3 regions of the Streptomyces sp. NPDC041968 genome follow, and region 3 is predicted to be linked to each of the others. Evidence: riboswitches for the same ligand, from Rfam matches in the RefSeq annotation. Region 3 holds a riboswitch; each other region holds the start of a gene.

Region 1 (4,556 bases), on a different contig from region 3:
GCACCTTGTCGCCGAGCTGGGCGGTGATGGTGTTCCAGCCGTCCCAGTCGTCCTCGAACAGCGGGTCCTCGATGGAGACCAGCGGGTACGCCTCGACCAGCTCGGCGTAGTACTCGGTCATCTCGGCGGCGGTGCGGTTCTTGCCCTCGAAGGCGTAGGAGCCGTCCTTGTAGAACTCGGACGCGGCGACGTCGAGCGCCAGGGCGATCTGCTCGCCGGGGGTGTAGCCGGCCTCCTTGATCGCCTCGAGGATCAGGTCGAGGGCCTCGCGGTTGGAGCCGAGGTTCGGGGCGAAGCCGCCCTCGTCGCCGAGGCCGGTGGCCAGGCCCTTGTTCTTCAGGACCTTCTTCAGCGTGTGGTAGACCTCGGCGCCCCAGCGCAGGGCCTCGGAGAAGGACTCCGCGCCGATCGGGGCGATCATGAACTCCTGGATGTCCACGTTGGAGTCGGCGTGCGAGCCGCCGTTCAGGATGTTCATCATCGGCACCGGCAGCAGGTGCGCGTTGGGGCCGCCCAGGTAGCGGAAGAGCGGCAGGTCGCTGGCCTCGGACGCGGCGTGGGCGACGGCGAGGGAGACGCCGAGGATGGCGTTGGCGCCCAGCGAGCCCTTGTTGTCGGTGGCGTCCAGGTCGAACATGGCCTGGTCGATCAGGCGCTGCTCGGTGGCGTCGTAGCCGACCAGCTCCGGGCCGATCTGCTCGATGACGGCCAGGACGGCCTTCTCGACGCCCTTGCCCAGGTAACGGGCCGGGTCGCCGTCACGGAGTTCGATGGCCTCGAAGGCGCCGGTGGAGGCGCCGGAGGGAACGGCGGCACGACCCGTGCTGCCGTCGTCGAGGCCGACCTCGACCTCGACCGTGGGGTTGCCTCGGGAGTCCAGGATTTCCCGGGCTACGACGACGTCGATGGACGGCACGAGCATCTCCTTCTTCAATGTGACGCTTCGGTGTGACGCGCGGGTCCACAGGACCGCAGCGGCTCTGCGGGACCGAGCCTAACCGGCTCCGGGCGATCGGCCAGCCGATCGCCCACCCGCTGGACAGAACCGAGAGTAAATTGTTTCCGAACGGAACAAAGACGTTTCCGGAAACACCCGCGGTCCCGGGGAGGGCGGTGCGGGCGGGACGGGGGCGTGAAAAACCCGTCCCGGCGCGTACGGGGGAACACGCGCCGGGACGGGAGCAGGCGGGGCCGCTTACTTCAGGTGCAGCTGCTGGCCCGGGTAGATCAGGTCGGCCTCGTCGACGATGTCGTCGTTCAGCTTGAACAGCTTCGCCCAGCCGCCCTTGACGTCGTGCTCCTCGGCGATCGAGCTGAGGGTGTCGCCCTTGACGACCTTGTACTCGCCGTCGCCCTTCTCGACCTTCTTGCCGGTCGGGGTGGTGACGGTCTTCTTCTCGGCCGGCTTCTCGGCGGCCGGGCGCTCCTCGGAGCGGGAGGCCTTCTGCTCGGTGGAGCGGTCGGCGGTGGAGCCGCTGCTCTGGCTCTCGGAGCTGCCGGAGCCCTGCGCGGAACCGCTGTCCTGGCTCTCGGTGGAGCCGCCACCGGTGTACGCGGCGCCCGACAGGCCGGTGCCGCAGACCGGCCAGGCACCCTTGCCCTGGCCCGCGAGCACCTTCTCGGCGATCTCGATCTGCTGCGACTTGCTCGCCTGGTCGGCGGTCGCGGCGTACTGCGTACCGCCGTAGCCGGCCCAGGTGGAGGCGGAGAACTGCAGACCGCCGTAGTAACCGTTGCCGGTGTTGATGGACCAGTTGCCGCCGGACTCGCACTGGGCGACGGCGTCCCACTCGGAGGCGGTGGCGGCGGAGGCGTTGCCGGCCGCCATCAGCGGGGCGGCGACGGCGGCACCGGTGACACCGGCGACGGCGATGACTCGGGTGGCCTTGGACGGGCGACGGTGCTTGCCCTTGCCGGAAAACAGCATGGTTGATCCCCTCACCGACGCCTGCGAGGTGAGCTGTCGGGTTCGGGCCGGTTGAGTTGCCCGGCCGGGTTCCTCGCGGAACTCGGCTCCACCCCTAGCCGCTCCGGCTCGACTGCCCGGTGCGGCACTTACCTTGGGTCCCCCGCTCCTGCCTGCGGCGCTTGACGCGACGACTGTTCCCGGACGGCCGCTGGCAGGATTCGGCGTTGCGGCAGCCGGGGCCCGCGATGGCGAGCGACCATGACCGTAGACACGCGCTCGCCGGATTTTCAAAGACGATCACGGCTTCTGAGAGCTATGTCTCACGTGATCCAAATCGGACATAGGCCCCGAACCGTGACGTGAACTCCCCCTACTTTTGGCCCGATTCGCACCCGACCGTGAGCGTCTGACCGGGCAGGATGTGGTCCGGGTCGGCGCCGACGACCTCCTCGTTGCCGACGTACAGCGAGCGCCACCCGCCGTCGAGCTCAAGGGAGTCGGCGATGCCCCAGAGACTGTCGCCGGAACGGACGGTGTACGAGCCGTCGACGACCTCTCGCGCCTCACCCTCACCGCGCGAGGCGTGCCGCCCCGACGCGTCGGACCCGCGGCCCTCCTCGGCGCGGTCGCCGCGGTGCTTGCCGGCGCCGGACCCCGCGGTGTCGGTGAGGGCCGAAGAGCCCGCACGCTGGCCCGCCTTGTCCGTTTCGTCATCCTTGGTGGTGGCTGTGGACGACCTGTCGGACTCCTGCGGGTCGGCAGTCGCGGAGGGGCTGGTTCCGGGCGTTGTGTCGGCCTTGGCCGTTTCGTCCGGTTCGGCCGACGGGGAGTCAGGCGCGGCCGGGGGCGGGGACGAAGGCGAGACCCCGGAGGCCCGCTCGGACTCGTCGGACGAGCCGGACGACCCGGTACCGGACGCCGCGGTCGACCGGGGCGCCGTCGGCGTCCCCGCATCGTCCGACCCCTGCGCCGAACCCTCCTCCGCCGCACCCGTACCGCCGGCCGGCGAACCCGAGTCGTTGCCCAGGCCCGCGAGCAGACCACAGGTCGGCCAGGCGGCGATGCCCTGGTCCGCACGCAACTTCTCGGCGATTCTTATCTGCTGGGAGCGGCTGGCCTGATCGGCGCTCGACGCGTACTCCAGGCCGCCGTACTGCTCCCAGACGTCCTGGGACAGCTGCAGCCCGCCGTAGTAGCCGTTGCCGCTGCTCTGGCTCCAGGCGCCGCCGGTCTCGCACTCGGCGACCCGGTCCCAGTTCGCCCCGTCGGCCGCGTGCGCGCCGGTGGCGCCGAGAAGCGGGATCGCGATGGCGGAGCCCGTCACTCCGGCGGCGACGACCAGGGCGGGTGCCTGGCGGGGGCGGCGGTGACGACCGTTCCCGGAGAGCATGCGACGACCTTTCACGAGACAGCGGGGATCGCGCGGCCGTGAGACTGGGGGCCACGTTGATCCGTGAACGTATAGGCAGATGATCGCTTGTCACAAGTTCATGCCGCGCAGATCACGTGAAGATCACAAAGTTGAGCGCGTGTCACTTTTGCGAAGGCGACGCAACGCTCCCGTTCTTCGGCGCGACCGGTGTGAACGACACGGGCAGGGTGCGCAGACCTCGCATGATGAGCCCGCCGCGCCAGCGCAGTTCGGCCGGGTCGGCGGCCAGGCTCAGGTCCGGCAGGCGGGTCAGGAGCGTGGCGAGCGCGGTCTGCCCCTCCAGCCGGGCGAGCGGGGCGCCCAGGCAGTAGTGGATGCCGTGGCCGTACCCGAGGTGCTGACTGTCCCGGCGGGAGAGGTCCAGGGTGTCCGGGTCCGTGAACCGCTCCGGGTCCCGGTCGGCGGCGGCGAGGACGACGAGGACGGGGTCGCCCGCCGCGATGTCCTGCCCGCCGATGGTGAGCGGCCGGGTGGCGAAGCGCCACGTGGCCAGCTCCACCGGGCCGTCGTACCGCAGCAGTTCCTCCACCCCGGTCTCCAGCAGGGCGCGTTCGCCGTCGGCCAGGGACGACTGGAGACGGGCCCGCTGCTCCGGGTGCGTGAGCAGGGCGTACGTGCCGTTGCCCACCAGGTTCACGGTGGTCTCGAATCCCGCGAAGAGCAGGATGAAGGCCATGGCCGCGGCCTCGTTCTCGGTGAGGTGCTCGCCGTGGTCGGAGGCGCGGATGAGGCCGGAGATGAGGTCCTCACCGGGTTCGGGCTCGGGTGTCAGCGCCGCGCGCTTGCGGTGGATGAGCTCGGCGAGGTAGCCCCGCATCTTCTTCACCGACCGCGCCACCCCGCCCCGCGGCCCCCCGCCGTGGCGGATCATCATGCCCGCCCAGTCGCGGAAGTCGTCCTGGTCCTCGCGGGGTACGCCGAGCAGGTCGCAGATGGCGTAGATGGGAAGCGGGAAGGCGAACTCGTGGATGAGGTCGGCGCTGCCGGTGGCGGCGAACCGGTCGATGAGCCCGTCGGCGAGCTCCTGCACGCGGGGCGCGAACTCCGCCACCCGGCGCGGGGTGAACGCCTTGCTGACCAGTCGGCGCAGCCGGGTGTGGTCCGGCGGGTCGATGTTCAGCAGATGGGTCATCAGGTCGGCCTTGCGCTCCCCCGGGATGCCGGTCTTGCCCTTGGCGTGCGCGGGCTCGTCGTGGTGCGCCGGGTTCTTGGACA
Region 2 (4,556 bases), on a different contig from region 3:
GTGATGGAGAACGAGGAGATCGTGGCGAACGCCGCCGCCGTGGGAGAGCGGCTGAAGTCCCGGCTGACGGAGCTGGTGGACCGCTACGAGCTGCTCGCCGACGTGCGCGGCCGGGGGCTGATGATCGGCATCGAGTTCGGCCGTCCCAGGTCACTCAGGCTGCGCAGCCGCTGGACGATGCTGCAGGCGGCCAGGAAGGGGCTGTTCGCACAGATGGTGGTGGTGCCGTTGTTGCAGCGGCACAGGATCCTCACCCAGGTGTCCGGCGACCACCTGGAGGTGATCAAGCTGATTCCGCCGCTGATCATCGACACCTCGGACGCGGACCGGTTCGTCGACGCCTTCACCGAGGTGATGGAGGACGCGCACAACGGCGGAGGCCTGATGTGGGACTTCGGCAAGACCCTGGTCCGGCAGGCGGTGGCCAACCGCTGAGCCCGGTTTTTGCCTCACAGGCAACAAATTTGTCCGTGAGGCAATCGTCGGGCTGAATGGGAGCATGAACTCCTCCGAGGCGACGGACCCGGCCGAGGGATCGGTCGCCGCCGTCGCACCCCGGCTGCGCGAGCTGCGGCGGCGGGCCGCCCTCACCCTGGAGGCGGCGGCCCGTGCCGCCGGGCTGTCGCCCGCCCACCTCTCCCGGCTGGAGACCGGGCAGCGTCAGCCCTCGCTGCCGATGCTGCTCTCCCTCGCCCGTGTCTACGGTACGACCGTCTCGGAACTGCTCGGCGAGACGGCCGCGGACCGGGACGCCGTCGTGCGCGCCGAGGCGATGGAGCCGACGTCCGCCGGCGGCTGGACGTACTGGCAGGCCGGTGGGTCCGGCCGGGGTATGCAGGCCCTGCGGGTCCGCGTGCCGCACGGGTCGCAGGGCGACATCGTGCGGGTGCACCCCGGTGAGGAGTGGCTCCACGTGCTGCGGGGCAGGCTGCGGCTGCGCCTCGGGGAGACCGTGCACCTGCTCGGTCCGGGCGACAGCGCGCACTTCGACTCGCTGACCCCGCACCGGATCGCCGCCCAGGACGCCGACGGGGTCGAGCTGCTCTTCGTCCACACGCTGCTGCAGAGCCCGTCGGCGGCGCTCTGCCTGGGACCGGCCACCACGCCGCCCCACCCCACCCCTGGAGAGATGCCATGAAGATGCAGGACAGGTTTCCGCGGGCCGTGTGGGTGCGGCTCTTCATCTACCTCGTGGTGGGGCACCTCTTCGCGGCCTTCATCTACCTGCTCTTCGAGGTGGGGGCCGGCAGCCGGTGAGCGACCCCTCAGTCCAGCATCCGCTCGCGCAGCCGCTCCCGGGTCTCCGGAGTGATCCGCAGGCCCTGCTCCAGGTAGGCGTCGACTCCGCCCCAGGTCTGCTCGACAGTCTCCAGGGCCGCCGCGAGGTACTCGGCGCGCGCGTCGAACAGGGGGCTGAGCAGCTCCATGACCTCGGGGGAGTAGGCGGAGGCGGCGGAGCTGCTGCGACGCACCTTGTAGCGGCGGTGCGTGGCGTTCGACTTCAGGTAGTCCTCGACGATGGCGTCCCGCTCGACGCCCAGGGCGAGGAGGGTGATCGCGATCGACAGCCCCGCGCGGTCCTTGCCGGCCGCGCAGTGCATCAGGGCCGGGACGCTGTCCTCGGCGAGCGCGTGCAGCACCCGTGAGTGCTCCGCCGTGCGCTCCTTGATGATCAGGCGGTAGGAGCCGATCATCCGCTCGGCGCCCTTGTCGCCGGCCAGGATTTCGCGGAGCTGGTCCAGGTCGCCGTCGCGGACCATCTTCCAGAACTCGGCACCGTCGGCCGGGTCGCTCAGCGGCAGGTTGACATTGCGCACGCCCGGCAGCTCGATGTCCGGCCCTTCGAGCTTCTGGTCGGCCGCGTTGCGGAAGTCGAAGATCGTGTGCAGGCCCAGTGAGGCCAGGAACGCGGCGTCCCCTCCGGTGGCGTGTGCCAGGTGACCGCTGCGGAACAGCACTCCCTGTCGCACCCGCCGTCCGTCCACGGTCGGCAGGCCGCCCACGTCACGGAAGTTGCGCACACCGGCCAGCTCGGGTTCGGTCGACGGGACCTGCTGCGTCACGGGGGCTCCTCCCACTCCGCCCCGTCGGCGCTGCTCGCCGCCGGGCTTCACTCGAAGATACGGCACGGTCCCGCGCCTTTGGTGGCCGGGACGTCCGACAGGGGAGTATCTGCGCCTTCTGTCCGTATTGGCGCATTGGTTCCAACTGGCGCGGAAATAAAAGGGGCTGGAGGTGCGGCGCGTGAGCAGCGTCATATCCGTGACGGTGCGTTGCCCGTCATGTCCACGTAATGCGGCCGGTTTTCAAGGACCTTTACCCGAGTCGACGTGGCGCGCTTCGACGGAGGGTGACCGGCGATTCCCATAAAGGATCATTTGGAACACCGGTCGACGCAACCCGTCGCTTGTCGCTGCGCGTCCTGGTCGCTTACGTTCACCACCGATCCGGACGGACGCCTAATCCTGCCGCCGACCGGAGCCCGCACTCATCGACCTACCCGTACACGGCAGGAGCGGGGGACCCACAGGTAGAACTGCCTGTTCCGGTTCCCGGAACGGCTTGGGGTAAAGCCGCGTCCCGACGCGGCCGGGCATCTCCAGCTCGCACCCGACAGCTCACCTCGCAGGCGCCGGAGAGGAATTCGCCATGCCCGCCAAGGGTAAGCACCGCCGTACCAGGGCCATGCGCCTGACCCGCGCCATCGCCGTCGCCGGAACCGGTGGCGCCGCGCTCGCGCTCCCGCTGATGGGCGCCGCCGGGGCCCACGCCGCTCCCGCGCAGTCCGCTTCCGAGAAGCCCGTGCAGTCCGTGCAGTCCGTCTCCGCGCCGGCGAAGAAGGCCGCCGGCGCGGAGAAGAACGGGGACGCGCGGACGTACACCGTGAAGAGCGGTGACTACCTCTCGAAGATCGCCGACGAGCAGGACGTCGACGGCGGCTGGAAGAAGCTCTACGCGGACAACCGCGAGGCCGTCGGTTCGGACCCGTCGCTGATCCACCCCGGCCTGAAGCTCGCCGTCGACGGCCGGGCCGCCCAGTCCTCGGCCCCGTCCTCCTCCGCCCCGTCGGAGAAGCCGGCCGCCGAGAAGCCCGCCGCGGCCGAGAAGCCGGCCCCCGCGAAGGCCGAGCCGGCCGAGAAGGCCTCGGACGCCGCGAAGAGCTCCGCCGACTCCTCGGACTCCTCGGACACGAGCACCCAGTCCGCCGGCAGCGGCTTCGTCTCGCCCGTCCCGAGCGGCACCCTGGGCACCCCGTACCACCAGACCGGCAGCATGTGGTCCAGCGGCTACCACACCGGCACGGACTTCGTCGTCCCGACCGGCACCTCCCTCAAGGCCGTCGGCGCGGGCACCGTCGTCTCCGCGGGCTGGGGCGGCGCGTACGGCAACCAGGTCGTCATCCAGCTCGCCGACGGCCACTACGCCCAGTACGCCCACCTGTCCTCCCTCTCCGTCTCCGCCGGTCAGTCCGTGACGGCGGGTCAGCAGGTCGGCCTCTCGGGTGCCACCGGCAACGTGACCGGCCCGCACCTGCACTTCGAGATCCGCACCACCCCGGACTACGGCTCGGACGTGGACCCGGTCGCGTACCTGCGCTCCCACGGCGTCTCCCTCTGACGAGGAACTGACGCGCCCTCCCGCGCCACCGAAGGCCGGACCCCGATCCCCGGGTCCGGCCTTCGGTGTATCCGGTCGCGGTGTATCCGGTCGCGGTGTATCCGGACCGGGCGTATTCCTGAATTGGCGAACACTTTAGGCGTGGTCTTTCTCACCGCCCGTCAACCCCTTCCTACGGTCGCGTAGGTCACATTCGAAGGTGAATCATGGGCCGATGTGGCAGACGATTCGAAGAGTGACAACGGAACAGTGATCGGGTCGTACGTGGCGGTGGGGGACAGCTTCACCGAGGGCGTCGGAGACCGGGGCCCCGACGGGTCGTTCGTCGGCTGGGCCGACCGGTTCGCGGTACTGCTCGCGGACCGGCGCCCCGAGGGCGACTTCACGTACACGAACCTCGCCGTACGCGGCAGGCTGCTCGACCGGATCGTGGCCGAGCAGGTGCCGCGGGCCGTCGAACTCGCCCCCGACCTGGTCTCGTTCTGTGCGGGCGGCAACGACATCATCCGGCCCGGCACCGACCCCGACGAGGTGGCCGAGCGGTTCGAGCGGGCGGTGGCCGCGCTGACCGCCGCGGCCGGCACGGTGCTGGTGACGACCGGCTTCGACACCCGCGGGGTGCCCGTCCTCAGGCGCCTGCGCGGCAAGATCGCCACGTACAACGGGCACGTCCGGGCCATCGCCGACCGGTACGGCTGCCCCGTGCTCGACCTGTGGTCGCTCCGGACCGTGCAGGACCGCAGGGCGTGGGACGCCGACCGGCTGCACCTGTCGCCGGAGGGCCACACGCGCGTGGCGCTGCGCGCGGGCCAGATCCTCGGCCTGCCCGTCCCGGCCGACCCCGACCAGCCCTGGCCGCCGCTGCCGCCGCGCGGCACCCTGGACGTCCGCCGGGACGACGTCCACTGGGCCCGCGAGTTCCTGGTCCCGTGGATCGG
Region 3 (4,556 bases):
CGTGCACGCCGAGGAGGCCGCACTCGCCAAGGCCGACCCCGCCGACGCCCGGCTGTCGACCGCCACGGTGTACAGCAGCCTGGAACCCTGCGCCCGCCGCGCCTCCCGGCCCGCACCCTGCGCCCGGCTGATCCTCGACGCCGGTGTGCGCCGCGTGGTCACGGCCTGGCGGGAGCCGGACACCTTCGTGCCGGGCGCGGACGGCGGCGGGGTGCTCACCGCCGGGGGCGCCACCGTCGTCGTCCTGCCCGAGTACGAGGAGCGCGCGAAGGCTCCCAACCGCCATCTGGAGGGGTAGCGGGGTACGGATGTGCATTCCGCCCCCGCGATGACGTACAGTGGAGACACAACGGCGCGGGGTGGAGCAGCTCGGTAGCTCGCTGGGCTCATAACCCAGAGGTCGCAGGTTCAAATCCTGTCCCCGCTACTGAAACCGAAGGCCGGAATCCCTTGAGGATTCCGGCCTTCGGTGCGTTCAGGTGCGTTCACCCGGTCGGCCCTCACGGCTCGCCGCCCGCCCCCGATCCGGGAAACCTGGAGACGGGACGGCAAGCGGCGCGGAGGTTCGGGGCGGCGGGAGACGAGTGGTGCGGCCAGGTCACGTGGACGACGAGGGAGCGTACGCCAGGGCCGGCGGCCGGCTCCCCGGCGACCCCGCGCCCGATCCGGGCCTCGGCACCGAGGCGATGGCGCCGCCCACCCCGGCCGAACGGCCGCCGCGGACCCCGTACGGGCGCCGCCTGGTGCGCCTGCTCCCGGTCGTGCTCATCGTCGTCGCCATCCTGTACGACATCTTCACCCCGAGATACTTCACGGCCGGCCCGCTCTACACGGCCGCGCCGCTGGTCGCCGCCCCCCTCTACTCGCGGCGGGGCACGGCGCTCACCGGCGTCGCCGTGGTCGCCGCCGTCGTCGGGCTGCAACTGAGCAAGGGCGTCGCCCACTACGTCGACTCCCTCACGGAGTTGATCACCATCGCGACGGTCGCCGCCCTCGCGGTCTTCGTCAACGCCTTCGTCCGCCGCACCGGTGAGCGCCTCGTCAGCGTCCGCGAGATCGCCGAGGCCGCCCAGCGTGCCGTGCTGCCCGAGCCCGCCGAACGGATCGGCGGCTTCGAGATCGCCGCCTGCTACGAAGCCGCGCAGGCCGACGCGTTCATCGGTGGGGACCTGTACGCGGTGCAGGACAGCGCGCGCGGCGTCCGGCTCATCGTCGGGGACGTGCGCGGCAAGGGCATGGGCGCGGTGGCCGCCGTCGCCGTCGTGATCGGCGCCTTCCGCGAGGCCGCCGAGCAGGAGGCCACCCTCGAGGCGGTGGCCCAGCGCCTGGAGCGGGCGCTGGCGCGCGAGGGCACCCGGCGCAACGGACTGGACGCCTTCGAGGGGTTCACCACCGCCGTCCTCGCCGAACTCCCGCACGGCGACGGGGTCGTGCGGATCGTGAACCGAGGTCACCCGCCCCCGCTGCTGCTGTACGCCGACGGCACCCTGCGTCCGCTCCCCGCCCGGGAGCCGGCGCTGCCGCTCGGGATGGGCGAGCTGGGCGTGTGGCCCGACCGGGCCCAGGAGGACGCCTTCCCGGGCGGAGCCACGCTGCTGCTGCACACCGACGGCCTGTCCGAAGCCCGGGACGCGCGGGGCGAGTTCTACGACCCGCACGAACGGCTCGCCGGCTGCGTCTTCCGGCACCCGGGGAAGCTGCTCGCCGCCCTCGCCGAGGACGTGCGCCGGCACTCCGGGGGCGGGATGGCGGACGACATGGCACTGCTCGCCGTACGCCGTCCCGCGCGCGAAGACCTTGATCATTGTCACGAACGGTGATCTGGCGAGCGCCCTGCGCATAACGACTGACATACCGTCAGAAACGCGTGGCGTGAAGGGGAATACTGAGGGGCGGTCAACTCGCCCGGATTTCACCGGTCATGAGGCGTATGTCTCGTCCGGATTCGTTAATGATCAAGAGGAACAGCTTGGAATCCCGGCCCCGCGTCTATTAACGTTCGATAACGCAGCGCGGTCGTCCCAGCCGTCACAGAAGGCGGCTCCGTGCGCACGCGCCGAATCCCGCGAGGGAACCGGGGAACCACCACCTTGGGGTGAATCGCTCGTACGACGCCGTGGAGACACGGCGGATATACGCGCGTAGGAGACCTTCCTGCTCCGAACCCGTCAGCTAACCCGGTAGGCGGAAGGAAGGAAAGGAGTACGCCCACGTGGCGTCCAACCGGCCTGCCCCCGAGGCCCCGTTCGTGCCCAGCGCGCACGACACCGACACCTTCGGCTACGACGGCCACCGCACCGAAGAGGGCCCCTGGGAGGAGTGGAATCCCACCGCGGACTCCATCCGCCCCGTGCGCGGCCGGCACCGCGTCGCCAAGCAGCGCGGCGGACTCGCCCGCAGCTCCACCGTCCTCGGCGTCGGTGTCATAGCCGCGGTCGGCGCGGGCGGCATGGCCAGCGCGCAGACCGGCAAGCCGCCGGTGTCCATCTCCATGCCCGACCTGCCCAACGTCGGCTCGCTCATCTCGGACGACGAGGAGCCGGAGCCGCAGGGTTCCACCGCCCCGCTCAGCGGCATCGGCGTGGCCGCGACCGCCGACACCGCGGAGGGCGCCTCCGACGCCGGTGAGACGCTGCGGGCCCGGATCATGGCGCAGGCCGAGCAGCAGCAGGCCCAGGTCGAGACCAAGGCCGCCGCCGAGGCCGCGGCCGCCGCCGAGAAGAAGGCCGCGGAAGCCGCCGCCAAGGCGGAGAAGGAGGCCGAGGCCAAGGCTGCCGCCGCCAAGAAGAAGGCGGAGGAGGAGGCCGCGAAGAAGGCCGAGGCCGAGCGGCTCGCGAAGCTGGCCAAGCAGTACACCCTGCCGACCTCCTCGTACACGATCTCCTCCAGCTTCGGCCAGGCCGGCGCCTACTGGTCCTCCGGCTACCACACCGGCCTCGACTTCGCCGCGCCCACCGGCACGCTGCTCAAGGCGGTGCACAGCGGCACCATCACGTCGGCCGGCTACGAGGGCTCCTACGGCTACAAGACCGTGCTGACCCTCGATGACGGCACCGAGATCTGGTACGCCCACCAGTCGTCGATCAGCGTCAGCGTCGGCCAGAAGGTCACCACCGGTGACGTCATCGGCCGCGTCGGCGCCACCGGCAACGTGACCGGGGCCCACCTCCACATGGAGGTCCACACCAGCGACGGCGGCGGGATCGACCCGATGGCCTGGCTGCAGAGCAAGGGCCTGACCCCCTGACCGACGCCGTGCACGGCCCCGCCGGTCCCCGGCGGCCCTGACGGCGACCCCCCGACGCCAGGGCTGCCGGTTTGCGGGATTTTTGCCCCGCTCCCGGAATCACCGGCTCCGTCGTGGCCGTTGACGCAGGACATGACTTCTCTGCGCAAGCTCGGCTCCTCTGACCTCGAGGTCTTCCCCCTCGCCCTCGGTGGCAACGTCTTCGGCTGGACCGCCGACCAGGACACCTCCTTCGCCGTCCTGGACGCCTACACGGCCGCGGGCGGCAACTTCGTCGACACCGCCGACTCGTACTCCGCGTGGGTCGACGGCAACAGCGGCGGGGAGTCCGAGACCATCGTCGGCAAGTGGCTCGCCTCCCGCGGCAACCGCGGTGACGTCGTCCTCGCCACCAAGGTCAGCCAGCACCCCGAGTACCCGGGCCTGTCCGCCGCGAACATCAAGGCGGCGGCCGACGCCTCGCTGCGCCGCCTGGGCACCGACCACATCGACCTCTACTACACCCACTTCGACAAGCCCGAGGTGCCGGTACAGGAGATCGTCGGGGCGCTCGACGAGCTGGTGCGGGCGGGCAAGGTCCGGCACATCGCCGCCTCCAACATCTCCGCCGAGCGGCTCGCGGCGTCCCTGGAGTTCTCCGACCGCGAGGGCCTCGCCCGGTACGTTGCGCTCCAGCCCCACTACAACCTGGTCTCGCGGGACACCTACGAGGGCGGGCTGCGCGACCTCGCGGAGCGGGCCGGCCTGGCCGCCGTGCCGTACTACTCCCTCGCCTCCGGATTCCTCACCGGCAAGTACCGGGCCGGGTCGGCCGTCGACAGCCCCCGTGCGGGCGGCGCGGCGAAGCACCTGGAGACCGAGCGGGGCCGGCGGGTCCTGGCGGCCCTGGACGAGATCGCCGAGGCCCACGACGCTCCCGTCGCCACGGTCGCCCTGGCCTGGCTGGCCGCGCAGCCGACGGTGGCCGCACCGATCGCCTCCGCCCGCACGGTCGAGCAGCTCCCGGCGCTGCTGGGGGTGGCCGAGCTGTCCCTCACCCCGGACGAGGTCGCCCGGCTGGAGCAGGCGTCGCTCTGACGGCCGGATCCCCGGGGACCGCGGCCGGTGGGGCGGACCGGGGCTACCCGCGGTGGGGGTGGGGCGGGGCGTACGGAAGGTGGCCGTGAGGGGCGTGGTACTGGCCCGGGGAGGGCGCGAGGAGCGGTGCGGCGGGGGCGTACCCGTAGGGCCCGCGGCCGGGATAGGCCCCGTACGTCGCGCAGCCCGGCCAGGGCGGTGGGGGCGGCGCGGTGGCCCGGGCCGCGTAGTC

What was found. A riboswitch is a leader RNA that binds a small molecule or an ion and turns the genes downstream of it on or off. The one in region 3 is predicted to bind cyclic di-AMP.
Region 1: another riboswitch for cyclic di-AMP. It lies ahead of ACZ6EG_RS28380 (transglycosylase family protein); the one in region 3 lies ahead of ACZ6EG_RS08145 (M23 family metallopeptidase).
Region 2: another riboswitch for cyclic di-AMP. It lies ahead of ACZ6EG_RS18745 (M23 family metallopeptidase); the one in region 3 lies ahead of ACZ6EG_RS08145 (M23 family metallopeptidase).

What each region holds. Positions count from the first base shown of each region.
Region 1 covers NZ_JBVJCB010000013.1:87,090-91,645, forward strand. Annotated here, with positions in the region: gene eno (phosphopyruvate hydratase) at 1-916, opposite strand, end outside; gene ACZ6EG_RS28380 (transglycosylase family protein) at 1,196-1,927, opposite strand; cyclic di-AMP (ydaO/yuaA leader) riboswitch at 1,931-2,097, opposite strand; gene ACZ6EG_RS28385 (transglycosylase family protein) at 2,280-3,299, opposite strand; gene ACZ6EG_RS28390 (cytochrome P450 family protein) at 3,442-4,556, opposite strand, start outside.
Region 2 covers NZ_JBVJCB010000007.1:162,265-166,820, forward strand. Annotated here, with positions in the region: gene ACZ6EG_RS18725 (aspartate aminotransferase family protein) at 1-435, shown strand, start outside; gene ACZ6EG_RS18730 (helix-turn-helix domain-containing protein) at 500-1,138, shown strand; gene ACZ6EG_RS18735 (DUF6126 family protein) at 1,135-1,257, shown strand; gene ACZ6EG_RS18740 (tyrosine-protein phosphatase) at 1,266-2,063, opposite strand; cyclic di-AMP (ydaO/yuaA leader) riboswitch at 2,483-2,645, shown strand; gene ACZ6EG_RS18745 (M23 family metallopeptidase) at 2,650-3,618, shown strand; gene ACZ6EG_RS18750 (SGNH/GDSL hydrolase family protein) at 3,868-4,556, shown strand, end outside.
Region 3 covers NZ_JBVJCB010000003.1:16,866-21,421, reverse strand. Annotated here, with positions in the region: gene ACZ6EG_RS08160 (dihydrofolate reductase family protein) at 1-298, shown strand, start outside; tRNA gene ACZ6EG_RS08155 (tRNA-Met) at 354-427, shown strand; gene ACZ6EG_RS08150 (PP2C family protein-serine/threonine phosphatase) at 588-1,820, shown strand; cyclic di-AMP (ydaO/yuaA leader) riboswitch at 2,045-2,202, shown strand; gene ACZ6EG_RS08145 (M23 family metallopeptidase) at 2,213-3,247, shown strand; gene ACZ6EG_RS08140 (aldo/keto reductase) at 3,380-4,324, shown strand; gene ACZ6EG_RS08135 (PrsW family intramembrane metalloprotease) at 4,368-4,556, opposite strand, start outside.